Regions from separate parts of the Paenibacillus sp. PK3_47 genome, predicted to be linked through region 1. Evidence: riboswitches for the same ligand, from Rfam matches in the RefSeq annotation. Region 1 holds a riboswitch; each other region holds the start of a gene.
What was found. Region 1 has a riboswitch for thiamine pyrophosphate ahead of C2I18_RS21870 (thiamine phosphate synthase). Riboswitches for the same ligand answer to the same signal wherever they lie in the genome.
Positions count from the first base shown of each region.

Region 2: it holds a riboswitch for thiamine pyrophosphate, as region 1 does, so the genes downstream of both, C2I18_RS24615 (ABC transporter ATP-binding protein) here and C2I18_RS21870 (thiamine phosphate synthase) in region 1, are expected to answer to the same signal.
Region 3: it holds a riboswitch for thiamine pyrophosphate, as region 1 does, so the genes downstream of both, C2I18_RS13865 (ABC transporter substrate-binding protein) here and C2I18_RS21870 (thiamine phosphate synthase) in region 1, are expected to answer to the same signal.

Region 1 covers NZ_CP026029.1:5,032,840-5,043,129, reverse strand. Annotated here, with positions in the region: gene C2I18_RS21895 (fumarate hydratase) at 1-958, opposite strand, end outside; gene yfbR (5'-deoxynucleotidase) at 1,064-1,681, shown strand; gene thiH (2-iminoacetate synthase ThiH) at 1,696-2,799, opposite strand; gene C2I18_RS21880 (thiazole synthase) at 2,830-3,594, opposite strand; gene thiS (sulfur carrier protein ThiS) at 3,627-3,830, opposite strand; gene C2I18_RS21870 (thiamine phosphate synthase) at 3,833-4,471, opposite strand; TPP riboswitch at 4,587-4,688, opposite strand; gene C2I18_RS21865 (SDR family oxidoreductase) at 6,151-7,020, opposite strand; gene C2I18_RS21860 (NUDIX hydrolase) at 7,251-7,676, shown strand; gene C2I18_RS21855 (hypothetical protein) at 7,766-8,191, opposite strand; gene mdh (malate dehydrogenase) at 8,323-9,264, opposite strand; gene icd (NADP-dependent isocitrate dehydrogenase) at 9,372-10,290, opposite strand, start outside.
Region 2 covers NZ_CP026029.1:5,658,909-5,669,198, reverse strand. Annotated here, with positions in the region: gene C2I18_RS24645 (hypothetical protein) at 1-58, opposite strand, end outside; gene C2I18_RS24640 (amino acid ABC transporter ATP-binding protein) at 236-988, opposite strand; gene C2I18_RS24635 (amino acid ABC transporter permease) at 1,001-1,669, opposite strand; gene C2I18_RS24630 (amino acid ABC transporter substrate-binding protein) at 1,727-2,593, opposite strand; gene C2I18_RS24625 (DHA2 family efflux MFS transporter permease subunit) at 2,948-4,468, opposite strand; gene C2I18_RS24620 (TetR/AcrR family transcriptional regulator) at 4,658-5,281, shown strand; TPP riboswitch at 5,898-6,000, shown strand; gene C2I18_RS24615 (ABC transporter ATP-binding protein) at 6,124-6,888, shown strand; gene C2I18_RS24610 (ABC transporter permease) at 6,869-7,645, shown strand; gene C2I18_RS24605 (ABC transporter substrate-binding protein) at 7,642-8,682, shown strand; gene thiM (hydroxyethylthiazole kinase) at 8,735-9,532, shown strand; gene thiD (bifunctional hydroxymethylpyrimidine kinase/phosphomethylpyrimidine kinase) at 9,553-10,290, shown strand, end outside.
Region 3 covers NZ_CP026029.1:3,114,003-3,124,292, reverse strand. Annotated here, with positions in the region: gene C2I18_RS13870 (hypothetical protein) at 171-1,631, shown strand; TPP riboswitch at 1,704-1,815, shown strand; gene C2I18_RS13865 (ABC transporter substrate-binding protein) at 1,935-3,002, shown strand; gene C2I18_RS13860 (MTH1187 family thiamine-binding protein) at 3,065-3,355, shown strand; gene C2I18_RS13855 (ABC transporter permease) at 3,352-4,113, shown strand; gene C2I18_RS13850 (ABC transporter ATP-binding protein) at 4,211-4,984, shown strand; gene C2I18_RS13845 (helix-turn-helix transcriptional regulator) at 5,122-6,003, shown strand; gene C2I18_RS13840 (DUF5823 family protein) at 6,010-6,588, shown strand; gene C2I18_RS13835 (hypothetical protein) at 8,024-8,230, opposite strand; gene C2I18_RS13830 (hypothetical protein) at 8,237-8,383, opposite strand; gene nfsA (oxygen-insensitive NADPH nitroreductase) at 8,750-9,469, opposite strand; gene C2I18_RS13820 (heavy metal translocating P-type ATPase) at 9,591-10,290, opposite strand, start outside.

The sequences.
Region 1 (10,290 bases):
CGGTCTTCGCTGCTGCGGCTACCGGCTCCTGTCCGCTACCATCCTCGACAGACACGCCTGTACCACTCTCATACAGCCACTCCTTGATCCGGCCTGTTGCGGGATCAATCATGACTCCCTGCCGGCGGAATGCCCAGCAGTTATAAGCTACGGAGACGAAGAAGCTGGCCGGCAGCCGGTTCATTACACCCACTTTACAGCCCAGCAGCGTTACTTCGCCGCCAAAGCCCATCGTTCCAATGCCCAGCTTGTTCGCATTATCCATAATGTAATCTTCCAGCTTGGCCAGATCCCCGTTCGGGTTCACATCATCAACCTTGCGGAACAGCTGCTTCTTGGCCAGCTCATAACCTGTTGTCCGGTCCCCGCCGATGCCGACACCGATAAAGCCTGCGCTGCAGCCCTGGCCCTGTGCCTGATATACGGCGTGCAAAATACATTTGCGGATGCCGTCCAGGTCACGTCCCGCTTTGCCCAATCCTTCCAGCTCTGCCGGAAGGCTGTACTGTATATTTTTGTTCTCGCAGCCGCCGCCTTTCAGAATAAGCCGGACGTCCACGCCTTCCTCTTCCCACTGTTCAAAATGAATCACCGGCGTGCCCAGGCCAAGATTATCCCCGCTGTTCTCCCCGGTAAGCGAATCGACGGAATTCGGCCGCAGCTTCCCGTTTTTGGTGGCACGGACAATAGCGCTGTGAATATCCTTTTTCATCTCAAGCTGGTTAACGCCTACAGGGGTATGAATGATAAAGGTAGGCATCCCCGTATCCTGACAGATCGGCGACACTTGAAGCTCGGCCATGCCGATATTCTGCGCAATGGTGGTTAAAGCCAGCCCGGAGCGGGTCGCCCGGTCTTCCAGCGCCCGTCCTTTGGCTACTGCACGGCGCACATCGCCGGGTAAATTCGTGGAGGTCTCTACAATCAGATCATAAACGCTGTCTTCAAAATGCTGCATCTTCATTCAGGGCTCCTCTCCATCAGTTCCAGGTTGTCTAAACTCTGTTACAATTAGTTATTATAATATCACAATAAACAGCGCATGAAAGGGGTTACTTAAAAATTGAATTACCATTTCTCTGCCTATTTGTACCGTCTGCAATATATTCAACGCTGGAGTCTGATGCGGAGCACGGCCCCGGAGAATGTTGCACAGCATTCTTTTCAGGTCGCTGCCCTGTCACATATGCTGTGTTCGATCGGCAACGTTCATTTCGGCCGTTCGCTTAATGCCGACCGTGCGGTCGTAATGGCGCTGTTCCACGACGCTACCGAAGTGTTCACCGGCGACATCGCCACTCCTGTGAAGCACAACAATCCGCGCCTGCTGTCCAGCTTCCGCGATATGGAGCGGGTCGCCGCTGAACGGCTCACGGCAATGATGCCGCCGGAGCTGGGCGCCGTCTACGCTCCGCTGCTTCTGCCGCAAGACAGCCCTGAAGGCTCCGAAGATGCCGGGCTGCTGGTCTATGTCAAAGCTGCGGACAGACTTGACGCCTACCTCAAATGCCTCTGGGAAGTCGCCGCAGGGAACAGGGAATTTGCCGCCGCTAAAGAGCAGACCCTGGCCACACTGCAGGAAATGAAGCTTGCGGAAATTGACTATTTCCTCACTCATATGGCCCCAAGCTTTGAGCTGTCGCTGGATGAGCTGTCTGAAGGAACGAAGCGTGAACAGTAACTCCTCCTCCGGGATCAGACCAGGATATCCCAATCCTTAAAGACCGGCTGCAGGCCTTTTTGATACAGCATGTCCGTAATCTCCTGCACCGAGCGGTTATCGGATATTTCGAACTGCGGCGTTCCGCCTTCCATGGTATGTCCGCCAACCTCGGTAGACACGCCTGCCGACATCTTGGTGATGCCCAGATGGACAAGCTGATCGCGCAGGGCAGGCGCCTCCCGGGTAGATAACGAAATCCCGGCCCGGGGCAGGAACAGCCGGTAAGCCAAAATAATCTGTACCAGCGCACGGTCGGTTACATCACTCTCCGGATTGAACTGCCCCAAGTACGGACGGAACCGGGGAATGGAGAGGCCGATTTCGCAATCGGGATACTTGTCCTGCAGATAGCGGGCATGGACCGCCGTCATAAAGGCTTCCTGGCGCCAGTCATACATACCCAGCAGGGCGCCGATGTTAACGGAGCGGAAGCCTGCCTGACAGCCGCGTTCCGGTGCATCCAGGCGGTTGCGGTATACTCTTTTCGGCCCCTTCACATGCAGTTTGCTGTATGTATCCTGATGATACACCTCCTGGTACAAGGTCAAGCCATCTACACCAGCCTGTACAAGCTCCTTATATTCTGCAGTAGAGAGCGGGTTCACCTCAATACTGACCGAGGCAAAATATTCGCGGAGAACCTCTGCACATTCCTTAACGTAAGCTGCCGGGCTTTCCTTTCGCGATTCTCCCGTAAGAATCAGAAGATGACGCAAGCCTGTTGCAGCGATAATTTCCGCTTCCTTCCGGACCTCTTCAATCGTCAGCTTTTTGCGCGGAAAATCATAAATGGAGCTGAAGCTGCAGTACGTGCAGTGGTTCACACAAAAATCAGCCAGATACATCGGGGTGAATAACTGCATGACGTGGCCAAAGTGGCTGCGGGTCAGCCTCTGTGCCTTTTGCGCCATCTCCTCCAGATAAGGCTCTGCTGCCGGTGATAACAAGGCCAGCAGAGCTTCTTCATCAAGTTGCTCAGCCTGGACAGCCCTTCTTACATCAGCAGAAGTATACTGCTTCAGTAACCCGTCAAAAGGCAATTGTGTAAGCCGGGCCAGTGTATCATAAAAGCTCATTATTCCCCCGCCCTTCTTCAATAATCTGCTTCATCCCAGGAATCCTGTTAACGGCGAAGAAGCTGAGGCACCTTCCTCCACAGGACCCAGACCAGCCAGATAAGCCCTGCGTCCTGCAGATACCGCCTCACGAAAAGCTTCAGCCATCCCCAGCGGATCCCGTGCAGTAGCAATGGCTGTGTTCAGCAGCACCGCAGCGGCACCCATCTCCATCGCCTCTGCCGCCTCCGACGGTCTGCCTATGCCCGCATCGACAATAACCGGAAGATCCACCTCCGCGATAAGAATCCGCACAAGCTCCCTGGTCTTTAAGCCGCGGTTTGATCCGATGGGTGCACCCAGCGGCATTACCGCTGCGGCCCCTGCAGCCTTAAGGCGGAGGGCAGCGGACAGATCAGGGCTCATATAGGGCAGAACCACAAACCCCTCCGCAGCCAATATCTCTGTAGCCCGGATCGTCTCCATATTGTCCGGCAGCAAATATTTCTGATCATTAATGACTTCAATCTTCACCCAGTTGCCGAGTCCTGCCGCCCTGGCAAGCCTGGCGATCCGCACGGCTTCTTCCGCGGTGCGGGCCCCTGAAGTGTTGGGAAGCAGCGTCATATGCTCCGGAATATGGCTGATGATATTGTCGTTACTCTGCGGATCAACCCGGCGCAGGGCAACAGTGATGACCTGTGATCCCGAGCGGGCAATCACTTCAGGAATAAGGGTGTTCCGGCTGTATTTGCCGGTCCCGATGAACAGTCTGCTGGATAAAGTAACGCCGCCTATAATTAATGGGTCTTGCACATGCATGTTATCGCCTCCTGAGAATAGTTGGATTAACCCCCGCCGACAAAATGTACAAGCTCTATACGGTCACCTTCGTTAAGCTGTGTATCTCCATAAATATCCCTGCCGACAATTTCACCGTTCAGCTCCACAAGAATCAGCCTTCCTTCCCACTCCGGCCTGCCAAGCAGATCGGCTACAGTTCTGCAGCTGTCTTCTATGTCAGCCGTTTTACCGTTAATGATCAGGTTCATGCCTACTCACCTCCTTTGCCGGTATGCCATCTTAGTCGCTGGCCGTTGTCTGCGGCCCACCGGTATGCCCGGCCGGCAGCGGCAGGATCTGCCGCGCTGCCTATACCGGACATTACGGCAATTCCTGCCGCGCCCTCCTGCAGAATCTCTCCGGCATTATCCGGCCGGATTCCGCCGACCGCAATCAGCGGAATGCTGCTGCTGCTGACGGCTTCGCGCAGCTGGCGCAGCCCGCGTGCAGCCTGCCCGGGCTTGCAGGCTGAAGGGAATACATGCCCGTACAGGCAGTAATCTGCGCCCTCAAGTCCCGCCTCTGCGGCTTCAGCGGGAGAATGCACCGATACGCCTATCCGCAGGCCCGGAGCGGCAGCACGCGCCGCAGCTGGCCGCAGGCTGTGCCAGGCCAGCTGGACCCCGCCCGCACCTGCTGCCAGTGCCACATCTATCCGGTCATTGATGACCAGTTTGCCGGCAGGAACCCCCGTCCTGATTAGCCCCTCCGCCAGCGCGAACAAATCCCGTGCAGACATTGATTTTTCGCGTAAGTGAATGTAATCCGTCAGCGGGTGAACTGCTGAAGCGATTTCAATTAACCGGGCTGCTTCCATTTTCCCGTCCGATATCCAGTGTATCTCTGCCAACTTCCAGCCCTCCTTACGGACAAACATTATCAGGCACCTGAACGCAAAAAGACCGCCCCCGTCAGGAGGCAGTCTGGAATATACAGAGACAATGAGCCTGTGATAAGCTCTGCTGCAGTATTCTTGTCCACTTCCCTCCGCTGGTATAAACCAGATCAGGTTCAAAGGGTCCGGACATTGCGTCCGTCTCAGCCTTGCGGCACCCCTAGTGAATAACATTATGCTGTTGCTGTTAACGCTTCATATACTAACATAATATTCCTGACAGGGCTATCTTTTTATGATGCGGGACGCTGGCGGCTAAGCAGGACCAAGTATCCAGCAGACGGCTTAGTTGCCCTTGGGGAATACCCCTTGTGGCTAAACTCGTCCGGGGATACCAGCTGACCATAAACCTTATGTCCGCTTAGCGTAAACGGGCCATTGTACTCGAAAAAACGAGTACATTGGGTAGCTGCGAACAGGCACGTGGTCATTGTACTCCAAAAAACGAGTACATTGGGTAGCTGCGAGCAGGCACGTGGTTGTTGTACTCGAAAAAACGAGTACAATTGGGCCGCTGGGAGCAGTTACGTGCCCTTTGTACTCGAAAAAACGAGTACATTGGGCTGCTGTGAGCGGATACGTGCCCTTTGTACTCGAAAAAACGAGTACATTGGGCTGCTGTGAAGAGAAGGCCTTCGTCACTTTGCAATAGCATATCTATTTTCAGCTGATACAGAACCGCTTGTCTCTGTAAACTTTTCCAGTTTGCGGTTGAATTCCATCACTCCATATGCCTAAAGCCATAAATAATATAGCAGACCTCAGGGGTCCGCTATTTCCAAGCCGTTGAGAAAGTCTCGACAACCTTATGTATGTGATTTGATTTCATATGACACCGCATTAACGATTGCCGGCTCCAACCATCACCTCACGCGCACCAGAACCTATTAATGACTTGGAAAGGCTAACGCTAACGGACCCTAGATCCGTTATTTTGCGCTAGAGGTGTGTTTTGAAATCCTAACGGACTCTGGATCCGTTATTTCATCCGCAAGGGCTTAATTTACCCCTCATTTAGCAGAATAAAGGAACGACGGTCCGTTAGCGATGGAAACGGGGTGAATTTCAGTAAATAACGGACGCAGTGTCCGTTAGCGTGTGAAAGAGGACGACGTGGCAGTGAACGGATGCAGCGTACGTTAGCGTGCGAAAGAGATTGAGGCAGTTAATGGATGCAGTGTCCGTTAACGTGCGAAAGAGAACGAGGCAGTTAACGAACGCAGTCCGTTAGCGTGTGAAAGAGGACGTGGCAGTGAACGGGACGGATGCAGCGTACGATAGTGCGAAAGAGATTGAGGCAGTTAATGGATCCAGTGTCCGTTAACGTGCGAAAGAGAACGAGGCAGTTAACGAACGCAGTCCGTTAGCGTGTGAAAGAGGACGTGGCAGTTAACGGGACGGACGCAGCTTCCGTTAGCGCGCGAAAGAAGACGAGGCAGTGAACGGGACGGATGCAGCTTCCGTTAGCGCGCGAAAGAAGACGAGGCAGTGAACGGGACGGATGCAGCGTACGCAGACATGGAAACACAGCAAAGAAATCCAAGACCATTAAAAGAGTTCGATTTCTCAACACTCTGAAAAGAGCGGACCCCAAGGGTCCGCTCTCTATCGTTACCAGGCTTAACAGCCGGCTGTTAACCGTTAATAATCTCGCCGCCGTTCACGTGGATAACCTGACCGCTGACATAGGATGAATCATCAGAAGCCAGATAGACATAGGCAGGTGCCAGCTCTTCCGGCTGTCCCGGACGTTTCATCGGCTGGGTTGCACCAAATTCGCTGACCTTCTCCGCATCAAAAGTGGACGGGATCAGCGGTGTCCAGATTGGACCCGGCGCTACCGCATTGACGCGGATGCCCTTCTCAGCCAGATTCATCGACAGAGCGCGCGTAAAGCTGAGAATCGCACCTTTGGTGGACGAATAGTCCAGCAGCTGCGGGCTGCCGCGGTAAGCGGTAATAGACGTCGTGTTGATGATGGTAGAACCTTTTTTCAGATGCGGCATTGCCGCTTTGGTCAAATAGAACATGGAGAAAATATTCGTACGGAATGTCCGCTCTAGCTGTTCGGAGGTAATATCCTCGATCTTATCCTGCGGATGCTGCTCAGCCGCATTGTTGATCAGGATGTCCAGCTTGCCGAGGCCTTCCACGGTTTTGTTAATCAAGTCCTGGCAGAATGCTTCTACACCAATATCCCCGGGGATCAGGATGCATTTGCGCCCTTCCTGCTCCACCTGGCGTTTCGTCTCCTCTGCATCAGAATGCTCGTCCAGATAAGAAATGACGACATCTGCGCCCTCTTTGGCAAAATAAACGGCGACAGCCCGTCCGATTCCGCTGTCTCCTCCTGTAATCAGCGCTGCTTTTCCCAGGAGCTTGCCTGCTGCTTTATAGGTAGAAGATTCATACTCGGGCAGCGGGTGCATCTGGCTCTCGATTCCGGGCTGACGCTCCTGTTCCTGGGGAGGCAGTGTTTTTTGGGATTCTTTGTTGTCTGGCATTGTTCCATTCTCCTTTCGCTGTGCGTGGTAGTCACTCATCGTATTAGGATGGCTCATGGTTCATGGTTTATGCGTTGACATCTTGTCAAGACCGTAATTAACGGTACGTTATGTTACTTACCACACTTAGGGTCCGCTCAAACTAAAATTTAGTCGTTAATATCACAGATGCTCTATATAATTTTAGATATACGTATCCGGAATTTATGCAAAGGGGGAATCGCGCAGATATGCCCAAAAATACACGGAGCATTATCGTTGCCGTTAAAGGCATCATCATTAATCAGGGGAAAATACTGATTGTCCAGCGGGCCTCAGGCGATTCCATCGGGGCTGGAACCTGGGAATGTGCGGGCGGAAAAATAGACTTCGGGGAAGGGCTGGAAACCGCGCTGGCGAGAGAAATCCTGGAGGAGACCGGGCTTGCAGTCACTGTAGACAGACTTTTATATGCTTCATCTTTTTTGACGGATCCGGCAAGGCAGGTGGTCATCCTCACTTATTTATGCAGAAGCGATGAATATGCGGTCAGTCTGTCTGAAGAGCACTCTGACTACCAGTGGTGCACCAAGCTTGAACTGCGGCAAATGCTGCCTGGAGGCATTCTGGCGGATTTTGAGCAGAGCAGGGTTTTTGAGCTGGAGGAGCTGCTGTAGGTGCATTAATGTTAAAAACAGCCGGCAGCGGACAAAGAAGAGCCCGTTCTCCACTATGGAGACGGGCTCTCATCACACAATACGGGACATTATATAATATCGCTGTATACCATGAAAAATACCATCAGCACCAGCGCAACCATCAGCAGTGCGCTTAATGTCCGGATTTTGCCGGTCTCTGCGGATACGTCGCGGTTCTCACGCATTCCGGCTGCAGCCAGGCGAAGCGGCTTGCCGATAATGCCGCCCAGCGCAAACATGGCAAGCAGCAGCACTACTACAACGATCATCCAGGGTACAGAGTATTCCCCCTGCGACATCATGTAGCCGCCGGTCAGGAGCTGGATAACCAGCCCGTACTGGGCAAAACGGTTGAACCCGCCAATTGCATTAAGCGTACCTTCTCTGGCAGGTACAGACAGCTTCTCGACACGTCCCAGTACGAACGGCAGCACCAGATAGAACCCGAGTGCCAGCGTACCGATCATATGTAAGAAAAACAAAAAGTGACCCATAACATACCTCCTCCAATTGTACAGTGATATTAGTTACATACTATTATACCTAACAGGAAATGATAGTCAAAGCGGTATCATAAAAGCCCCCATTTTTACATCAAATGGGGGCTTGTTGCACGTCTCCAGGCTTAGAGCGATACCGAGGACGTTACTGCACGAACGGAGTCAGCCGATTTATCCAGCGCCGCCTTCTCTTCCTCCGTAAGCTCCAGCACATAGATCTTCTCAATGCCGTCTGCTCCCAGCAGTGCAGGAACGCCCATGAACAGATCGTCATAGCCGTATTCCCCTTCAAGCAGGGCAATCACCGGAATAATCCGTTTTTTATCTTTGAGGATCGCTTCAGTCATCTGTACCAGCGAGGCCGCCGGAGCATAATAAGCGCTGCCGTTGCCAAGCAGGCTTACAATCTCGCCGCCGCCTACGCGTGTACGCTGCACGATCTCGGCGATACGCTCTTCAGGAATCAGCGAAGCAATCGGAATGCCGCCGGCACTCGAATAACGGACAAGCGGAACCATGTCATCCCCGTGGCCGCCCAGAACAAAGCCGCGCACATCTTCCACAGATACGTTAAGCTCCTGGGCAATAAAGGTACAGTAACGTGCCGTATCCAGGACGCCGGATTGGCCGATGACCCGGTTCTTTGGAAATCCGAGCGTTTTGTAAGCTACATAAGTCATGGCATCCACCGGATTACTGAGAATAATAACGATGGATTCCGGGGCTACGCGGCTCACGTTTTCACATACCGATTTTACGACCAGGGCATTCGTGTTCACCAGATCATCGCGGCTCATGCCGGGCTTGCGCGCAATGCCTGCGGTGATGATGACAATATCCGAATCCGCAGCATCCTCATAATCCGAGGTTCCAATAATCCGGCTGTCGAATTTTTGCACAGGACCGGCTTCCAGCATATCGAGCGCTTTGCCTTTGGTAGGATTCTCAAGCTGCGGAATATCGAGCAGCACAACATCTCCAAGCTCTTTTTGGGCAAGCATAAGCGCCGTGGTAGCACCGGTAAAGCCGGCACCCACGACAGTGATTTTATAACGTCTGATGGCCAAAGGGGGACCTCCTAAATTTTTGATTAAATTTTAGACAAGGCCTTTCTCGCACAAAACGGGCCTCGGAAGCCTAAGCTTCCTGCAGCCCGAGTGTACTTGGATTACAATTACAGATTGTTGATAATTTCGTCGGCAAACGCGGAGCATTTCAGCTCTGTTGCGCCTTCCATCTGACGTGCAAAGTCATAAGTTACCGTCTTGTTGTTGATTGCGGTGCTCATGCCTTTGTAGATCAGGTCAGCCGCTTCCTGCCAGCCTAGATGCTCAAGCAGCATGACGCCGGAGAGGATAACTGATCCGGGGTTCACAACGTCCTTGTCCGCATATTTAGGAGCTGTTCCGTGAGTAGCCTCAAAAATGGCATGTCCCGTAACATAGTTGATGTTCGCTCCCGGCGCAATACCGATTCCGCCGATTTGTGCCGCCAGGGCATCGGACAGGTAGTCACCGTTCAGGTTCAGCGTCGCAATGACATCAAAATCAGTCGGACGGGTCAGCACCTGCTGCAGAGCGATATCCGCGATAGCGTCCTTGATAATGATCTTACCGGCAGCTTCCGCTTCCTTCTGGGCAGCATTGGCTGCAGCTTCACCGTCACGCTCCTTGATGACATCGTATTGGTTCCAGGTAAATACTTTGTCGCCGAACTCCTGCTCAGCTACTTCATATCCCCAGTTCTTGAACGCGCCTTCCGTGAATTTCATGATGTTGCCTTTATGCACCAGTGTCACACTCTTGCGGCCGTGCTTGATGGCGTACTCGACTGCGGAGCGCACCAGACGCTTAGAGCCTTCAGAGGAAACCGGTTTAATGCCGATACCGGAGGTTTCAGGGAAACGGATTTTGTTCACGCCCATTTCCTTCTGGAGGAATTCAATCACCTTCTTGACTTCCTCGGAACCTTCCTTGTATTCAATGCCGGCATAAATATCTTCTGTATTCTCGCGGAAAATGACCATATCCACCAGCTCCGGATGCTTCACCGGGGAAGGTACCCCGTCGAAATAACGCACCGGACGCAAGCAT
Region 2 (10,290 bases), 630 kb from region 1:
AATATGCAGCCACGAAAATCAGACCTGTCATTAACGCCTGAAAAATAGGTTTTTTCATCACGCCTCCTGTGGTATTCTCATCACTTTTTCCTCCGTTTTCCATATTATATCAGCCCAATGACATTTTTCACACAAAAAACGCCCCTGTTCTCAATGGTTGTCCGGCTTATCCATTGAGACTTCAGGGGCGGTTACACAGATCATAGGAAACAAGTTCTATTGTTAAAGCTATAACCTACTCCTCTTCCCCGCTCAGGAGGTTGAGAAACTGCCGGGCCCGCGGGTTCGTGGTCTCAACCAGCACCTGCTGCGGTGTGCCCTGCTCCAGAATCACGCCGTTATCCATCAGGATGATCCGGTCCGCCACATCTGCGGCAAATTTCATCTCATGGGTAACAATCACCATCGTCATGCCTTCAGCGGCAAGCTGCTTGATGACCTTCAGCACTTCACCTACCAGCTCGGGATCCAGCGCGGACGTCGGCTCATCGAACAGCAGTACCTCCGGCTCCACCGCCATGGCTCTGGCAATTGCCACACGCTGCTGCTGTCCCCCCGACAGCTGATGAGGGTATGCATCCGCCTTGTCAGCAAGGCCTACCTTGGCCAGCAGCTCGAGCCCCCGTTTGCGGGCATCCTCCTTTGAACGCTTCTGGACAGTAACCTGTCCCTCCATCACATTGCCAAGCGCAGTCATATGCGGGAACAGGTTGTACGACTGGAACACCATTCCGGTTTTCTGGCGGAGAGACAGTACGGTTTTCTGCGGAATTTTGCCTCCGGGCGTAAAATCGATATGAAGGCCGGCCAGCGAAATGCTCCCTTTGTCAGGAACCTCTAGCAGATTGAAGCAGCGCAGCAGCGTTGTTTTGCCGGATCCGGAAGGGCCGATGATTACCAGCACCTTGTCATGCTCCATCCGCAGATCTACACCTTTTAATACCTGCAGCGGGCCGAAGGATTTGTGCAAGTCACGTATTTCGATCAAAAGAGTTCCTCCTTAACTGGCCGAGTAACGGCCCAGCCGTTTCTCCAGGTAATTTTGCAGCACAGACAGCACGGAGCAGAACAGCAGGTAGAACAGCGCAGCAGCAGAATAGACCAGAAGAGGTTCGTAAGTAGTAGCTGCGATCTGCTGGGCCTTTCTGAACATTTCCACATAGGTAATGCTGGCTGCGAGTGACGTATCTTTTACCAGACTGATAAAAGAGTTCGACAGCGGCGGTACGGATACACGCGCAGCTTGCGGCAAAATAACCCTCCGCAGTGCCTGCCCCCGGGTCATCCCGACGGAAAATGCCGCTTCCCATTGGCCTTTATGTATCGACAGGATCGCAGCCCGCACAATCTCGGAGCCGTATGCGCCCACACTAAGCGTAAAGCCGATCACAGCGGCGATAAAAGGATCCAGTATAATGCCCGCTGACGGAAGGCCATAGAAAATAATAAAAAGCTGTACCAGCAAAGGAGTTCCCCGGATCACCCAAACATAAAATCTTGCGATCAGCTTCGGAATGGTCCAGGAAGAAAGCCGTACGAGTGCAGTAAGAACAGCCAGCAGCAGCCCCAGCACAAAGGATACAAGGGCAAGCGGAATCGTAAAAGCCACCCCGGCTTTGAACAGCGGCAGCAGTGAATCTATAAATATTTGAATTTGTCGGTCATCCATAGATTAGACATCCTTCTTGGACAGCAAAGGGGCGAAGCCGCCCCTTCCATCCGTCAGTTATTTGGAAACGTCAGCTCCGAAATATTTCTCGGAAATGCTCAGATACGTACCATCACTTTTCATTTCAGCCAGCGCTTCGTTCACAGCTTGAATCAGCTCATCATTGCCTTTAAGGAATACCGCTGCACTTTGTGAACCTTCGGCGATTTCATCCACCTGCTTGATTTTCACATCAGGTTTTTGTTTTTTGAGATCCAGGAAAGACAAGCCGTCATTGACCGTTGCGTCAATCCGTCCCGACAGCAGCAGATCTATCGCCTGATTGAAGCCTTCAATCTCGACGATTTCCGCACCGTTCTCACGGGCGATGTCCGACAGGTTGCTGGTTAGGGACTGGCCGGCTTTTTTACCCTTCAGATCAGCGAACGATTGAATATCTTCGTTGTCCTCACCCACAATCAGAACCGCCTTGGATACAATGTAAGGATCGGAGAAATCGTATTTTTCCTTGCGCTCATCAGTAATGGACACCTCATTGAAGATTACATCAAAGCGTTTGGCATCCATCCCGGCAAAAAGTCCATCCCACTGGGTCTCGATGAATTCCGGTTCAACACCAAGACGCTTGGAAATCTCCCGGGCAATTTCTACGTCGAATCCGGTCAGATTGCCTTCAGCATCATGGAACGTGAACGGCGCATAGGTGCCTTCTGTTCCGATACGCAGCTTGCCGTTTGCTTTCACAGTCTCCAGGCTGTTCCCGGCTGCTGCAGTGCCTTCATTACCGGCTGCAGGAGCTTCGGTTGCCGTACCGGCATTATTACCGGCGTTATTTCCTGTGTTGTTGCCGGCGTTATTGTTGCCGCATGCCGCCAGGAGCACTATGGTAAGCAGCATTATAAGTGTTACACTAAATTTTTTCATTACAATATCCCCTCTCATCTCTCTTTATGTACCCGTCTGAACCGGCAGAATGTCAATGCTACACCGTTCTAACAAGTACGTCAAGACTTACTCCCATCTTATAGATCGGAATTGTTGTGTAAGGAAAAACCTGGGCAGCAGTGCTGCTTTGTTCATCTGCACTCGTTTATCTTACCCAAAAATCCGCCAACTTCATCACAACGGTTATTCTGAGTAAAATCCTCCCTAAAGCGGGGCATAGCTATGGTACGCGTATTCTGGTACTTTGCAAAACCAACGGATATGAAAAAAATCCCCGCGGCAGCATAATTACACCGTGAGGATACAAAGGTAATACTTTGTTGTGAAAAATCATCAGCCATGCATAATCTCGGGATGAACCTCACGGTTTTCCCCTTTGTCATCTCCCCTGCGCCCTCTCCGGAGCAGCAGGCCCAGCACCGCACCGGTGAGTGCCACAAAAATCATAATATGAAACGTATCATCGAACCCCTTGGCCAGCACCGTCTGTGCCGCCAGCTTCAGCGCTTCAGGCGAAGCATTGGCAGGATCTGTACCTGCAGCCGCAGCCGCCTCCTGCATCTCGATTCCCCGGGCAGCCGTTCTTGAAGTTAGAATCGTTACCAGCGTGGATACCGCCAGTGAGTTGATAACCTGCTGCATCGAATTGGTCAGCGAGGTTACACGGTTGACCAGCGGCCCGGGGGCTTTGTTGAGCAAATGAGTGTTCATAGGCATCACCATCAGGCCCATGCCCGCACCACACATGATCAGCGGCACGATCAAATCCCGGCTTTGCGTAGCCAGATCTACATGGGAATACTGGTAGAGTGCACCGGAGACCAGACTGAGCCCGCCGACTACAAGCCAGCGCACCCCGATTTTGTCGAACAGGATGCCGGCGACCGGCATCATAATACCGGAGGCGATAGCCTGCGGAAGCAGCGTCAGACCTGTATCAAACGCGCCAAAGCCGCGGGCCTGCTGCAGAAACTGCGGAAGCATAAAGAGTGCGCCGTACAGCCCGAACTGGGCAATCCATTGCACAAGAATACCTGTGCTGAAATCGGCAGACCGGAGAATGCGCAGCTCCAGCAGCGGTGTACGTGTGCGCAGCTCGGCAAATATAAAAGCAATCAGTGCTGTGACGCCAACTGTTAGGCCAATAATGGTTTTATCAGAGGTCCAGCTGTCTGCACCCTGGCTGACACCGTAAGACAGTGAGGCAAAAGCAAGCGGCCCCAGAATGATTCCGAACTTGTCCATCCCTGCCACCTGGCTCCGTTCCGACTTCGGCAGCTTGCGCAGACCGATCAGCACGCAGATGATCCCGATAGGGATATTGATCAGAAAAATCCAGCGCCAGGAATGATATTCAACCAGCCAGCCTGACAGCACCGGGCCGATCGCCGGAGCAAACAGCACCGGAATCCCCATGATTCCCATAACGATACCCACTTTGCTCTTTGGAGCGAGCTTGTACACATAGGCCATCCCTACCGGAAGTACGCATCCGCCGCCCAGACCCTGCAGGACACGGAAAACAATCAGCCATTCCGCACTGCTCGGGGTTGCGCAAAGCAATGAACCTGCCGTAAATATGATGATTGCGGTCAAAAAAACAGTTTTAGCGCCAAAACGGTCGGACAGCCAGCCCGACAGCGGGATGACTGAAGCTTGAGCCAGCATGTAGCCGGTAACCACCCACTGCAGCGTATTCAGATCTGTATTAAAATCATGGACCAGTGTCGTTAAAGCCACGTTCATTGCCGTGCTGTCAAGCACCACCATAAACACACCGGCAATAATCGCCAGCAGCGGAACCAGTATACTGGATAAACGAAAATCCGCCTCTGATTTGAGCGATCCTTCCATCCTCTTCTCCTCCTGAGATACCCGGTTCTTTTCCTTTCGTTGACCACCGGGCAGTTTTATCGGTATAATAATGCTGCTATCGGACAGTTGTCCGCAAGTGCTTTTCCAGTCTACGGACAATTGTCCGCTATGTCAATATTTTTCTGTAACGAACATGAAATATATGAAAACCAATGAAAGGGCATCGATATGAAAAAAACTGAACAGGACCCCTACGTCGAACGTATTCTCCGGGCTGCCCATGATTTATTTGCGGAAAATGGCATTGAGGCCGTTAATATGCATGCTATCGCAAAACATGCCGGAATCGGACAAGGTTCCCTTTACCGCCGGTTCAGCGACAAAGGAGAAATTTGCTCCGCCCTGCTGAACGACAGCACCGAGCGTTTTCTTAGGGGTATGGAGAGTGAGCTCCCGCTGCCGGAGTACGCAGAGGCTCCTCTTATGCATCTTCAAAGCTGCATCGGGCGGGTGGTCGATCTTATCGAGGAGTATGCGGAGCTGCTGCTGATGATAAAATCGGAGTTTACCGGCAAAAAGCAGCTGACCCAGTTTGAGCACCCCTTTTTCCGGCGGCTGAATGACATTATGGCGAAGCTGCTGCGCAGAGCCAGGGACAACGGGGAGATAATCGGCATTGATCCGCATTTTGGAGCTACCGCACTCGTCGCTGTCCTCAGCCCGGATCTTTATCTATACCAGCAAAAGGTGCACGGCGCTACGAAAGAGGAAATTACCCGGGGAATTATGACGCTGTTTGTGAGCGGACTGCAGAAGGCTGAGGTTGCCGGGCAGGGTAACAAAGAGCGCTAATATCTCGAGGTTAGCTCAGGTACGCATGTGCTTATGTGTTTATGTGCTCATGTGCCCAGGTGCAGGTGTGCTTCAATGTCTGGTTGTAATTAGTGCACTAGATTCCGGCTATTTGGCGGCAAAATCGCCTTTTGATGCATTTCATGCAGCAGATTTCTTAATTTCAGGCTTATAACACCTATTTGATCTTATGCTGCTGTACAAAATACAACCGCTTCAGATTTCCTGGCCAAATACGGAGTTTCTAATGCACAAAATGCAGCTGTTGAGGCCCAAGTTTTGGTGGGGGTGGCAGGTGAGGGCTGCAGGGACGCTTGCAGATCAGGCTAAGTGGAATTTCTCCATCTAATCCTCCGATAAATACCGGTATTACGGAACTAGCGGGAAAAACTCCACTTAAATGTACTGGATTCGTCTATTAACGCCTCTTTTCGTCAAAATAGCTGGAGTATTTCCAACTAAAGCTCACAAATGATGAAAACGGACAAAATGAAGTGGAGAAAATCCAACTAAGCCCTTCTAATTCCACCGTACAAAGGGATCCGTAACATCCCGCTCTTTACAAGGCGTAAAAATATGGTATATTAATTAGCGATTGTGAATTTAATAGGACCTGCTATTTCACTAGGGGAGTCGGCCGACTGAGACGGAGCTTAAGCTCCGGACCCTTGGAACCTGATCTGGATCATACCAGCGGAGGGAAGTGGAGCGGAATTGTGCATCAGTGCGCGTCATGCGCCTTATCTGACTGTATCTGTTCAGACCCATTCATTTCCTCCGGAGATGGATGGGTCTTTATTGTGTTTGCAGTTATGAATTAGATGTTCAGGAGGTGCCAGCGAATGATTGCGATCGATGATCTGTCCTACGCTTACGGGACGGCGGGAGCGCCGGTGTTCTCCCGGCTTTCCCTGCAGATCCGCCAAGGAGAGTTCATTTCTCTGATTGGCGCCAGCGGCTGCGGCAAAAGTACGCTTTTCAAAATCATTGCCGGTCTCCTTGAGCCGTCCGCAGGAGCTGTCAGCGTTAACGGAAGGCGTTCAGCGGCTGCCCGTGAACGGCTCGGACATATCTCCTACATGCCCCAGCAGGATTTGCTGCTGCCCTGGAGAACGGTGCTGGACAACTGCCTTTTACCCTGGGAGCTGAAGAAGGACGGCAGCAGGCAGGCGGCTGTTATGCGGATTCGCGAAATGCTGGACCGGTTCGGCATGGCTGGTACAGAGAACGCCTATCCGTCGGAATTATCGGGCGGAATGCGCCAGCGGATCGCCCTTTTGCGCACCATTGCCGCCGGCAATGAACTCCTGCTGCTGGATGAACCGTTCGGGGCGCTGGATGCCATTACCAAACGCGAGATGCACCGCTGGCTGCTGGCGCTCTGGAGCGGATTACATCAGACTGTACTGTTCATTACTCATGATCTGGAAGAGGCGCTCCTGCTTAGCGACCGGATCTATCTGATGACAGGCGGGACCTGCGGGGGAATGCAGGAAATGAACGTGGAGCTGCCGCGGCCAAGACATTACAGAATGAATTATGAGCCGGAGTTCGTAGCCTTACGGGAAGAACTCGAACGGAGACTGTATGACAGCCATAAAATTTAGACAAATACTCCAGGCCTACGGTCCTGCTGTCCTGCTTGTCCTCCTCATTCTTGCGGTATGGGAGACGGCGGCACGGGCTCAAGCATTGCCTCCATTTATTTTGCCGGCCCCTTCCGCAATTGTCTCGGCACTCATTGAGCACAGGCAGCTTCTGTTCGGGGAGCATTTACCTGCCACGCTTCAGGAAACGCTGCTTGGTTTGGCATTGGCCGCAGGCTGCGGAACTGTGCTCGGCATCGGAATGCATATGTATGTGCTGCTCGAAAAAGCGGTTTATCCCCTGCTGATTGTCAGCCAGACGATTCCGATGATTGCCCTTTCCCCTATTTTCATCATGTGGTTCGGATACTCCCTGTGGGGCAAGCTCGCTGTCGTGTTCCTGACCGCCTTCTTCCCGGTAGCCGTCGCTGCTTATGACGGGCTGAACAAAAGCGGCGGCCAGTACAAGGAGCTGCTGCAGACACTGGGCGCTAACCGCTGGCAGATCCTGATCAAGACTCAAATTCCGCCTGCGCTGCCTGGTTATTTTTCCGGACTCAAGCTTGCAGCTGTCTACAGTGTTATCGGGGCTACAATCGGGGAGTGGCTTGGGGGCAGCCGGGGGCTCGGATATTTCAGCCGGCGAATGGCCGGAACACTGCAAAGTGCGGAAATGTTCGCTGCGGTGCTTCTGTTGTCCGTATTGGGCGTTGTTTTGTTTCTAAGCATGGCCATGCTCGAAAAATTCATATTGAGGAAAAGAGGGATTTACCGATGATACATAGCCGCAGTAAAAAAAGCCAAAAAACCGCACTGCGCTGTACCCTGCTCTTTTGTGCACTGCTCTTGATGAACGGATGCGGTACCGCTGCTGACCCTGAAGCTTCCGGGCAATCCTCCGGAAACAGTACAGGACAGAACCGGAAGCTGACAATTATGCTCGACTGGTATCCCAACGCGGTGCATTCCTTTCTGTATGCTGCCCGGGAGAAAGGTTATTTTGCCGAAGAAGGCCTGGATGTAGAGATTCAGATGCCTGCTGACAGCAATGATGCACTGAAGCTGGTTGCCTCAGGCAAGGTGGATCTGGCGCTCAGTTATCAGCCGCAGGTGCTGATGGCGCGTGCAGAACAAATCCCGGTACAATCGCTTGCTGCCCTGGTAAGGCATCCGCTGAATCACCTGCTCGTTCCGCAGGACAGCGGAATCACCAGTCCCAAGGATCTTGCCGGAAAAAACGCCGGGTATTCCTCCATCCCCCTGTACGAAGCCATGCTGCGCACCATGGTCAAGCATGACGGTGCCGATCCTGATTCTTTGAATATGATTGATGTCGGCTTTGACCTGGTTCCGGCACTATCCACCGGCCGTGTAGACGGCATCATCGGCGGCTTTATTAATCACGAGGCGCTGATTCTGGCTAAGGAAGGCCATCCGGTAGTTTCTTTCGATCCGACAGAGTACGGCGTTCCCGATTACTATGAGCTGGTTCTCGTTGCCAGTGAGCAGGGTCTTGCTGATGGCAAGGATGATTTCACAAGCTTCATGAATGCGATCCGCAAGGGTCAGCAGTTCGTCCAGGATCAGCCCGGGCAGGCACTGGAAATCCTGCTGGCGCATGAGGACGCTACTGCCCCGCTGGATCCTGAGATCGAAGCGCAAAGCCTGGACCTTCTGATCCCGCTGATGGACGCCGGTGACGAGCGTTTTGGATCTCAGGACCCGCAGTCCTGGGGAGAGGCCGCAGCCTGGCTTGCAGAAAACGGGCTGATTCCGGGGGATCAGGACAGCGGTGAGGCCTTTGTCAATTTTTAGACCGTTCATAAAACTTTAGCCTTAGCTCACAAAACTTTGAGGAGGAACAATCATGACTTATCTGGCGAAGGTGCGGGAAATGAACCCGCTCGTTCATAACATTACTAATATTGTGGTTGCCAATTTCAGCGCCAACGGGCTGCTCGCCCTGGGGGCTTCACCGTTCATGGCCGACGCCCACGAGGAGGTTGCCGATATTGCAGCGATGGCAGGTGCGGTTGTGCTTAACATCGGCACGCTTAATGATTACGCCATCCAGGCCATGATACTGGCCGGACAAGCCGCGAACCGCCATAAGGTGCCGCTGGTGCTGGACCCTGTAGGCGCCGGGGCAACAGCGTACCGGTCAGACGTGACCCAAAAGCTCGTTAACTCGCTGCAGATTTCCGTCCTGCGCGGCAATGTCGCCGAGGTGGCAAACGTGGCGGGCGAAAGCTGGGCAAGCAAAGGTGTCGATGCCGGCGAAGGTGAAGGCGATATTGTTGCCTTAGCTCAAAAAGCAGCCCTGAAGCTGGGCTGCATTGTCATCATTACAGGCAAGGATGATGTGATCACTGACGGAACCCGGACCCGGATCGTCAGTAACGGCCATTCCATCCTGACTAAAGTTACAGGTACAGGCTGCCTGCTCAGCGCTGTAACCGGCGCTTTCCTGGCTGCCAGCGGCGGTGACTGGCTGGAGGCGTCAGCTGAAGCCCTCTCCTTCTACGGCGTGGCTGCAGAGATTGCTGCCGAGGCTGCTGCCCATCAGGGACCGGGAAGCTTCCAGACGGAGTTCCTGAACCAGCTCGCTCTGGTCACTCCGGTGGTATTGGCTGAAAGATCCAGAATACAGCAGCGCGAATCCTAATCCATACAGGAGATGACAGTATGACTAATGTATACAAAGCACTCACTATCGCCGGTTCAGACAGCGGGGGCGGCGCAGGGATACAGGCTGACCTCAAAACCTTTCAGGAGCTGGGTGTGTACGGCATGTCTGCGCTCACTGCGGTGACAGCCCAGAACACCCTCGGTGTACAAGGCGTATTTCCACTGTCAGCCGAAGCTGTAAGCGCGCAGCTGGATTCCATCGGAGGTGATCTGCAGCCTGACGCACTGAAGACCGGGATGCTCTTCAGCGGTGAGATCATCACGCTCGCCGCTGAACGGATACAGCGTTACGGATGGAACAACCTTATTGTAGATCCTGTAATGGTTGCCAAAGGCGGTTCGCCGCTGCTCCAGCTGGAAGCCGTGCAGGCACTGCAGGCAAAGCTGCTGCCTGCCGCCTTAGCCGTGACCCCTAATATTCCCGAAGCCGAGGTGCTGACCGGAATGACAATATCCGGTTTGGCAGAACGTGAACATGCCGCCAGACTCATTCATTCCATGGGCCCCCGTTATGTTGTGCTGAAGGGCGGCCACGACGACGGAACCGCAGGCGTTCTGGATCTGTTATATGACGGGCAATCCTTTGTTTATATGGAAGGTCCGCGGATCGCCACCCGGCATACCCATGGCACGGGCTGTACCTATTCCGCGGCAATTGCCGCAGGTCTGGCCAAAGGCCTTATAGTGACAGAAGCCATCAGGGTAGCCAAAGATTTTATCCAGGCAGCGATTGAA
Region 3 (10,290 bases), 1.9 Mb from region 1:
GCTGTATCTAATATAGTGTACCCGTCCGGTTCATCTTGAATCCGGGTCATTTCCGTGAATGCCTTTACAAAGATGAGGTTATCCTGATAGAGCTTGGAATCAAGGAATTTGGGGTAATATAATGGAATGCATTCATAAAAATACGAGAATAAAGGAGGCTGGAAACCGCTATGTCCAGGCCATTCTCCTCAACCTCAGAACCGGCATTACATACCGCACTGCTGCAGTTCATCTTCCCTTTTTCCATCAAGGACGGGGAAGATACAACGCTCATCCGTCACCTTCAGGATGATGGATATACCCGTTTTTTTCTCGATAATAAAGAGCTGGAAGATGCCTATTACGGCGATGGCTACTGTGTTTCCCATGAAATGATGGAACGCAGCTATCTGCCCTTTGCAGCCCATGTGCTCTTTCCGCGGGAAAAAGACGCGGATTCCTTCCGCCGGTTTTCCCGGGTAAACGATCTGTCGTGTGTATTAGAGATGACCCAGGAGTCTGTACCGTTCCGCGTGCTCTCGACAGATATATTTCTCTGTCCCTTCCAGCTCGGCTTCTTAACCATACGTGTCCGGCTGGAGGAGGAATCGCTGCCGTTCAGCACAGTCATGGAGTTCGCTGACCGCTTCCGTACGCTGGAGGATGTATCCAGCTGGGATTCGACAGCCCATATTCACTGTGACGGCAAGCTTTACGAGCAGGTCGAAGACTTTGTGTTCAGGCATCTCGTAGACGGACTGGATAACTTTATGGATTCTTCTGAAATTCATGGCGCATATTTTGAGACCCTTCCTTTTTTCGTCGATGAGCGGATGCTTGTTCAGGCCTTCTATGGTTTTGAGCGGCAGGATGATGCGGATGAGCTTACCGATGAGCTGTGCTTCCGCGCCTCGCAGCTGGACGGAATGGATAAACACGGCAACCCTTACATCAGTGCAAGCGATCCGGATTACATCAGTGAATACTGCAGGGGGCATGTATATAACCGCTGGGGGCCGGACACCTACTATGTAACAAATGATCAGACGTTCTGCTGCCTGTCACGGGCGGACGGGAAAATTGCCACGCGGCTTGCCAACCAGATGTACGGTGAATATTATTACGGGCTGCTGCTAAGCTTATTCCACAAGATCGTCCTGCTCAAGCTGGCCAACATGCACTCCCGTCTGCGCATTAACCATGATAATGACGAGATTGAGACACTGATTTTCCTGATCAACAAGTTTTCAGCCAAGTTTTATTTTCTGGAGCTGATTTCGCAGTCGCAGGGCCGGGAGATTTTTTTCCAGCTGCGCAAGGTCTACGGCAATGATGCCCTTTTTGATGAGGTAAAATCCACCTTGAATGACCTGTTCCAGTACCAGGACAAATATCAGGCCAAACGCCGGGATACCCTGCTGTTCTTCCTGACTGTATTTACAGTGATCAGCGGCATTTACGGAATGAACCAGGTCATTGAGGATTTAAAAGGAAACATAGACTGGAGCAAGCTTCAGGATTACTCCGTGTTTGAATATATCGCCCTCTTCATCACCTTCACCGGCATTGCAGTCAGCCTTGTCCTGACTCTGAGAGAGCTGTGGACCGGAATCCGCAGCCGGCGCCGGAAACGCCGGTACAGCCAGGATTGACAGCGTTGCTACTGGACAACTCCGGAACAGGCGTCTATAATACAGCGTAAGAATAGTGCAATACCCGTAACTTCATAGAACCAGGGGTGCTGGAGATGGCCGGCTGAGATTGTATCCCGTAAGATACTGACCCTTATACCTGATCTGGATAATGCCAGCGTAGGAATTGATGTGCTTAAGGCCTTAGTGCGGCCTGAGCCCTTGCGCAAGCGTGATAGCGTCCCGGTCTCCGGGGCGCTTTTTGGTATGGATTATTCTGAATCTGGAAGGCCAGGGATTGCTGAAAAGGAGAGAACAAGCGAAATGGGAGTCAAAAAAGTAATGATGCTCTGCCTCATCTGTATTCTGGCTGCAGTTACCGCCGGATGCGGTTCTAACGGCGGCAACAACAGCACGTCTGCTTCGAACAATACGGGGAACAGCACTGCTGCTCCTGAAGCAGCGGAGGCCGGGACAGATGCACCGGCAGCGCTGACACCGGTCAAGGTCGCACTGGACTGGACACCTAATACGAATCATACCGGCCTCTATGCAGCCAAAGACCTCGGCTATTACGAGGAAGCCGGGCTTGATGTAGAGATCGTATCCCCCGGAGCAGCCGGTGCCGATACTATGGTTACTTCGGGCGAAGCCGCATTCGGCATCAGCGCCCAGGAGGCGCTGACGCTGGCCCGTCTGCAGAACGTGCCGCTCGTTTCGATTGCCGCCATCATCCAGCATAATACATCGGGATTTGCGGCACCGAAGGACCGCAATATCACTTCGCCTAAGGATTTTGAGGGCAAGACTTACGGCGGCTGGGGCTCACCGGCCGAAGAAGCGGCCATGAAAGCGATCATGGACCCTGAAGGCGGCGATGTAACCAAGGTCAAGCTGGTGAATATCGGAGAAGCCGATTATTTTACCGCCGTGAAGCGGGATATTGATTTCGCCTGGATCTTCTACGCCTGGACCGGGGTGGAAGCTGAACTGCGGGGCGAACCGCTCGACATGCTGTACCTCAAGGATTATGCGCCGCAGCTCGACTACTATACACCGGTGCTGACGACAAGCGAGAAGGTGATATCCGATAATCCGGAGCTGGTAAAGGCATTCCTTCAGGCTACGTCGAAAGGGTATCAGTACGCCATCGATAATCCGGAGGAAGCCGCTGCGATTCTAACCAAAGCTGTACCTGATCTTGATCCCGAGCTTGTCCTGGCCAGCCAGAAATGGCTCAGCCCGAAATACAAGGACGATGCCGCCCGCTGGGGAGAGCAAAAGACGGAAGTCTGGCAGAATTACGCGGACTGGATGTATGACCTGAAGCTGCTGGAGCAGCCGCTGGATGCAGAAAGTGCGTTTACGAATGAATTTTTGCCGGCGGAATGATGCATTGCTGATCTGATTAATAACTAATTTGCTTCACCATTATACTGAGAGGACTGATTATTATGGCAAACACACTGCTTAGCATTCAAGTGATTCCAAAAACACCAAACGGCGAGGATTCTATTCCTTACGTGGACAAAGCTATTGAGGTCATTCAAAAGTCGGGCGTGAAGCACCAGGTTCATCCGCTGGAAACAACGATGGAAGGTGAAATCACCGAGCTGCTTGAAGTGGTCCGGCAGATGCACGAGGCACTGGTTGAAGCCGGCAGCCCCAGCGTCATCTCGCAGATCAAAATTGCCCATAATCCAAACGGCATCAGCATGGATAAGCTGACGGAGAAATACCGGTGAGATCGCATTGGAGACAAATCTGGCCGCCCTTAGTGGCGGTCATCTTATTTCTCGGGATCTGGCAGCTTGCCGTGTCCTTATTTCATATAGAAGCATGGCTGCTTCCGGGTCCGGACGCAATATTCCGCGCCTCCGCAGATAATGCCGCCGGCATCTGGTCGCATACTGCCGCTACCCTGCGTCTAACCCTCATCGGATTTCCTGTCGGTACCGGCGCCGGACTGATTGTGGCCCTGCTGCTGCATCTGCTGCCCTGGCTGAAGCGGGCGATTTATCCGCTGCTGATTCTCAGCCAGAACGTGCCGTCCATCGCCCTTGCTCCGCTGCTGGTGATCTGGTTCGGTTTCGGCCTGCTGCCGAAGATCGTGCTGATCACGCTGGTCTGCTTCTTTCCTGTAGCTGTCGCTGCCATGAGCGGCCTTGCCCAGAGCGACCGGACCATGATGAACTATATGAAGATGGCCGGTGCGAACAAGTGGCAGATCTTCAGCAAGCTCGAGCTGCCCGGCTCCCTGCCTGCCGTGTTCTCCGGCCTCAAAATCTCAGCGACTTATGCTGTAATGGGCGCGGTTGTCGCCGAATGGATTGGCGCTGATAAAGGACTCGGTTATTACATGCTGCTTCAAAAGTCTGCCTACCGTACAGATAACGTCTTTGTCGCCATTGCCATTATCGTCTTTTTAAGCCTTGTACTGTTTGCACTGATTGCCCTGCTGGAGAGATGGCTCGTACGCTGGAAGCCGCGCAAGAACTCCTGATATTATAAATAAAACCTGTCCTGAAAGGAGGAGGCCCCACATGTCTCAAGTAACAGAAGCGGCCGCAAAAAGCGCGGGGCGCTCCGCTGCCCCGGGGATGCCGCCGGCCCTGGAGGTCAGCGGCATCTCCAAAGCCTTTACCCACCGCCGGCGCGAGACCCGTGTACTGGACAACGTATCCCTGACCGTACAGCCGCAGGAGTTCGTCTCCATCGTCGGACCGTCCGGCTGTGGCAAAAGCACGCTGTTCCATATCATCGGCGGCCTGGAGACGCCGGATACCGGAACCGTCAGCATGAACGGCCGCGTCGTCACGGGCCAGCGCGGGGAGATCAGCTACATGCCGCAGCAGCCGGCGCTATTCCCCTGGCGCAGCATTGAGGACAACGTCCTGCTGGCCGGGGAGCTGAAGGGCGCACCGGATGCCGGGGCCCGTAAAGCCGCCCGCCACTGGCTGGCCAAGGTCGGACTCGGCGGCTTCGAGAAGGCTTATCCGCATATGCTGTCCGGCGGCATGCAGCAGCGGGCCGCGTTCCTGCGCGCACTGCTTGCACCGCAGGAGCTCATGCTCCTGGATGAGCCGTTCAGCGCGCTTGATGCGCTCACACGCAGCGATATGCAGCGCTGGCTGCTGGAGCTGTGGGAGGCGAACCGCCGCTCCGTGCTGTTCATCACCCATAATATTGAAGAAGCCCTGCTGCTCTCGAACCGCATCTATGTATTCTCCGGGCGGCCCGGCTCCGTCCTCCATACGGTTGACGTCCCGTTTCCCCGGCCTCGCCGCGAGGAAATTACGGATTCGCCCGAATTCCTGCAGATGCGCCGCCAGCTGTCGGACTGGATGCGGGAGGAGCAGGCGAAGGGCCGGTAGGCCTGCCTGCTCTTAGATAATAAAGCTCTGTCTTCCCGGTTAGCGGGAAGACAGAGCTTTTTTGTGTTATAAAAGCAATAAATATCAAAACCAGCCGGCGGGATTCTGATAATCTTCATTACAGAGGGGCTGAGACCATGAAGTATAACGCCATGATCCAAAAAACGATCCAGTATATCGAAAACAACCTGCATGAAGAGTTATCGCTGGAGGGCATCGCAAATTTCATCGGCTTTTCCAAGTATCATTACCACCGTATTTTTCAGAAAGAGGTCGGCGTGACATTATCCGAATATATCCGCTACCGGAGAATCGCTGACGCTGCCAACATCCTGCTGTACACCGGGGAGAAAATTATCGATATCGCTGTGTATTACCGGTTTGAATCACAAGAAGCTTTTACAAGGGCATTCAAAAAATATTATCACCTGCCGCCCGGACAATACCGGAAAATTATCGGCAGCCTTACCCATCAAAAGGAGGAATCCGGTTTGAAAACAGAAGAAAAGCTCAAAGGATGGTTCTTAAGCGGAAGTCACCCGTTCAATTATGGGATCGGCCTGGACCGCAAAACGTTTCACAAAGGGAAAGCTTCAGGGTTTTTAAAGTCAGTCACGGTTGAAGCGGATGATGAATTTGCCACCATGATGCAGCAGTTCAAAGCGGATAAATATCTCGGTAAACGGATCAAGCTGTCAGGGTTTCTGAAAAGTGCAGGGGTCAGCGTCTTTTGCGGATTTTGGATGAGAGTGGACAACAGCCTGGGCGATATCGTGCAGTTCGATAATATGAGCAACCGCCCCGTTACCGGTGATACCGAATGGAATCACTACGCCATTGTGTTAGACGTGCCGGATAACAGCACATCCATCTCCTTTGGCGTTTTGCTGTCCGGACGCGGGCAAGTGTGGGTAGATGAGTTAAGGTTTGAGGAAGTGGATGACCATACGCCAACGACAAATCTTGATTACACGCAGGAGCTTTTGGACGAGCCGGTCAATCTTTCTTTTGAGGAGTAACGCCGCATGCTTATTGAAATGATCAAAGTGGCGGTTAATTATTTCATCGATTTGTTCTCCGGAAGTCTGCCGGCGCTTTATTACCAATGGATGGTGCTGCTGCTTGCAGTGCACATTGTGCAGGTGACGGTCAGCTACCGTTTATCCAGGCCTGCCAAAAGCTATACGGAGCATTTTGCGGAGAATATGGCTGCTTTTGCAGTGCTCATCCTCTCAGGAATTTTATTGTCCCGATTCTTTACCTTCATTGTTGACGATGCCTTTATCACCACTTCCGGTTTCCAGGATTATTTTATATCGCTGATCATCACCACAGCTTTTGTTCTGACTGGAGGCTTCAGGGAGCTGCTGCAAAAGAAAATACAGAACAAAAACCACCAGTTTCCGGTGATGCTGGGATTGGCCGTGATCATGAACATCCTTTGTTTTATGGGGCTGCTCCCATTAACCGATGGATTGTTTCAGGTCACCCGGGCTTTTATGGTAACGCTGATCACAGCCGTTTCTGTTATTATGCTGGTCCTGTTCCATTTCGACAGGCCAGAAGAGAACCCTGTCTTAACCGGGGACGGGGCTTCTGATTAGCACGTTCCTTTCCCTTAATCTGCTCTTTGGTGCTATATAGATTGAACCTGTGATTTTTTTATTTTGGAATTAGGTTGACTCCAGAGAATGTTTGGACTTCCGGCCGCTGTTGCCGTCACGGTAGAAGTCCGGTGGCTGCCTATGCTTTCGAAGCGAGCTTTCCTACGGAAGCTTTCAGGCGGGCGCTATCGCTCTACAGTTCCAACCTTCTCCTCCGTCCCTCTTCCCTTATAAGATATTTTCAAGTTCAATCTATATAGTCGTTAGTTGAAAGACTGTCACTTGTCCTGCCGAGAGCTCGATTAGCTCCAGCAGCATGGCGGTTATCGTTGATTTCCCGGCCCTGGACAGGGCCGGGAATTGCTGTGAATGAGCTTATAACCGGCGGTGAAGTTAATGCCGCCTACCCCAACTATGCCTTGAAACACTCTGCTGACGCTCTTTCTTTCGATGACATGCTCCATTTAGGTAACCTTCGTGCAGGTATCCTGATATCTCAATGACATGAGGAACAACGGCCTAGCATTAGTTAGGAGTGCCACCGATAACGAAGTGCCTGTGTCATTTGGGGAGGATTGAGAGAAAAGACATGATGGAGGGCTGGATGGTTGGGGCTGGATGGTTAGGCCGGGTGGTGGGGCCGGAGGACATGGTGGGGATACGGCTGGGACGGAGGACATGAGGGGGATACGGCGGGGACGGAGGTGGAAGAGGCGACGTAAGGTGGGGAATCAAGGGTATTTGTGCTCTTTATTTCGCCAACTTCGCGCTGTCGGCTGGAATCAGGGGTATATGTGCTCTTCATTCGGCCCATTTCGTGCTGTCGGCCGGATTCAAGGGTATTTGTGCTCTCCATTTCGCCTAATTCGTGCTGTCGGCCGGATTCAAGGGTATTTGTGCTCTCCATTTCGCCAAATTCGCGCTGTCGGCTGGATTCAAGGGTATATGTGCTCTTCATTTTGCCTAATTCGTGCTGTCGGCCGGAATCAAGGGTATTTGTGCTCTCCATTTCGCCTAATTCTCGCTGTCGGCTGCATTCAAGGGCATATGTGCTCTTCATTTTGCCTAATTCGTGCTGTCAGCCGGATTCAAGGGTATTTGTGCTCTTCGTTCGGCCCATTTCGCGCTGTCGGCCGGAATCAGAGGTATTTGTGCTCTTCATTCGGCCCATTTCGTGCTGTCGGCCGGATTCAAGGGTATTAAATACTCTTGGCTTGTGCGATCCGAGCTACTTTGCGACTGTACGGAATAAAATCTACGGGACTTTTCCCGTTGATTTCACTCCAAACAAACCACTCGCCTATTTCTACGGGACTTTTCCCGTTGATTTCACTCAAAACAAAACACTAGCTCATTTCTACGGGAATTTTCCCGTTGATTTCACTCAAAACAAAACACTAGCTCATTTCTACGGGACTTTTCCCGTTGATTTCACTCAAAAAAACCACTCGCCCATTTCTACGGGAATTTTCCCGTTGATTTCACTCAAAACAAACCACTCGCCTATTTCTACGGGAATTTTCCCGTTGATTTCACTCAAAACAAACCTCTCGCCCATTTCTACGGGAATTTTCCCGTTGATTTCACTCCAAACAAACCACTCGCTCATTTCTACGGGAATTTTCCCGTTGATTTCGCTCAAAACAAACTACTCGCCCATTTCTACGGGACTTTTCCCGTTGATTTCACTCAAACCAAACCACTCGCCCGTTTCTAGGGGAATTTTCCCGTTGATTTCACTCAAAACAAACCACTCAATCATTTCTACGGGAATTTTCCCGTTGATTTCGAACAACCCCGACGGTCCCCACCCTCCGCTTCACCACCACCCTATTGTAAGCTACGAGGATGACAGCAGCTCCCCGCCCCTTAGCCAAACCATCTCCCAGGCCCCTCAACCACAGCAGCGCAAAAAGCATGGCCCCCGGTTACCCGGGTAGGCCATGCTTGCTCCAAGTTACTCTATGAAATCGCGGGCTCTCCCATCAGTTAGCGGCTATGCAACAATCCTTCATCTCTCCCGGCTCCCGTCATAGCAGCTGTGCAATGAGCGGTATGCCTACGGCATTTACCATTTCCCCTTTGCCGTGGTCATCAGCCATCTGCCATAAGTTACCCATCACATACTGCCCTTTCCAGGCCAGCATTCCGGCAGACACAGTTACCGCTGCATAAACCCCTTACCCTCAAGGAACTCTTTCATATGCAGCCGAGTCGGCTCAGCGAGCCGCTTGGCCATCATAACCGACCAAGGGGTGTCATTCTGGCCGCCGGTCCGCTTATGCATATACTCGCTGCTTACCTTGTCGTAGGCTGCAACCTGTGTCTCCGTCTTCTCCTTGTCGTAGCCGTTATGATGCAGCACGGCTTCCAGCGGCAGACGCGGGCGCAGTCCGTTAACTCCCGCCGGATAGCCTACGCACATGCCGAACACCGGGTACACCAGGTCAGGCAAGCCGAGCAGCTCCGACACTTCCGCAATATTGTTGCGGATTCCGCCGATATAGACAATGCCCAGCCCCAGCGATTCGGCGGCAACTGCCGCATTCTGCGCGGCCAGGGCGACATCCACAGTCGCCACAACCAGGTTCTCCATGGTGTCCTCATAAGAAGGTGCATCCTGCAGATGAGGCTTCACCGTCTCCCGCAGCCGGTACAAATCGGCACACCATACCAGGAACACCGGGCACTGCTCAATATAGGCCTGGCTGCCCGACAGTCCCGAAAGCTGCGCCTTAAGCGCAGGCTCCGTAACTGCAATGACACTGTACGCCTGGACATTGCTGGAGGTGGAAGCCATCTGTGCTGCCCCGATGATGGCGGCAAGCTGCTCTTCGCCCACCGGTTTGTCCTGAAACTGGCGGACGGAAGTATGCTTCATTAAGAGGGAGAGTGTGTCATTACCCGCTACACTGCCCTCCGCAGTTACCGGGCTTGCCGGCGATTCCTGATTCTGATCGTTACTCATTTTGACTCACTCCTTATAGATTGCTTCTGACTGCTTACAGCTTGACCCGCTGCAGGCGGAGCGCATTCAGCACAACCGATACCGAACTGAATGCCATTGCTGCGCCTGCAAGCCATGGAGCCAGAAAGCCAAGTGCCGCAATCGGTATTCCAATTGTATTGTAAGCGAGCGCCCAGAACAAATTCTGCTTAATATTGGCCATCGTCTTGCGGCTCATCAGAATGGCATCAGGGATGCTCATCAGATCGCCGCGCATCAGCGTAATATCAGCCGCCTCCATCGCCACATCAGTTCCGGTTCCGACCGCCATGCCTGTATCCGCCGTCGCCAGGGCCGGAGCGTCATTGATGCCGTCCCCGACCATTGCCACTTTGTTGCCGCCGGCTTGCAGTCTGCGGATTTCCGCTGCTTTGCCTTCAGGCAGTACTTCAGCAAGCACTGTGCGGATTCCGGCCTGCCCGGCAATGGCCTCGGCAGTCAGCTTGTTGTCCCCCGTGATCATTACGACTTCAATACCCATCGCATGCAGTCTGGCAACTGCTGCCTTCGAGGTTTCCTTGATCGTGTCAGCCACCGCGACAATCCCTTCGATGGTTCCGTCTACGGCAACCAGCATGGCTGTCTTCCCTTCCTGCTCCAGCTTTCTCATCAGCTGGCTCCACGCTCCGGTGTCGGCACCGCTGTCCTCCATCATCCGGCGTGTGCCTACAAGGACAGTCTGTCCGTCAACCACC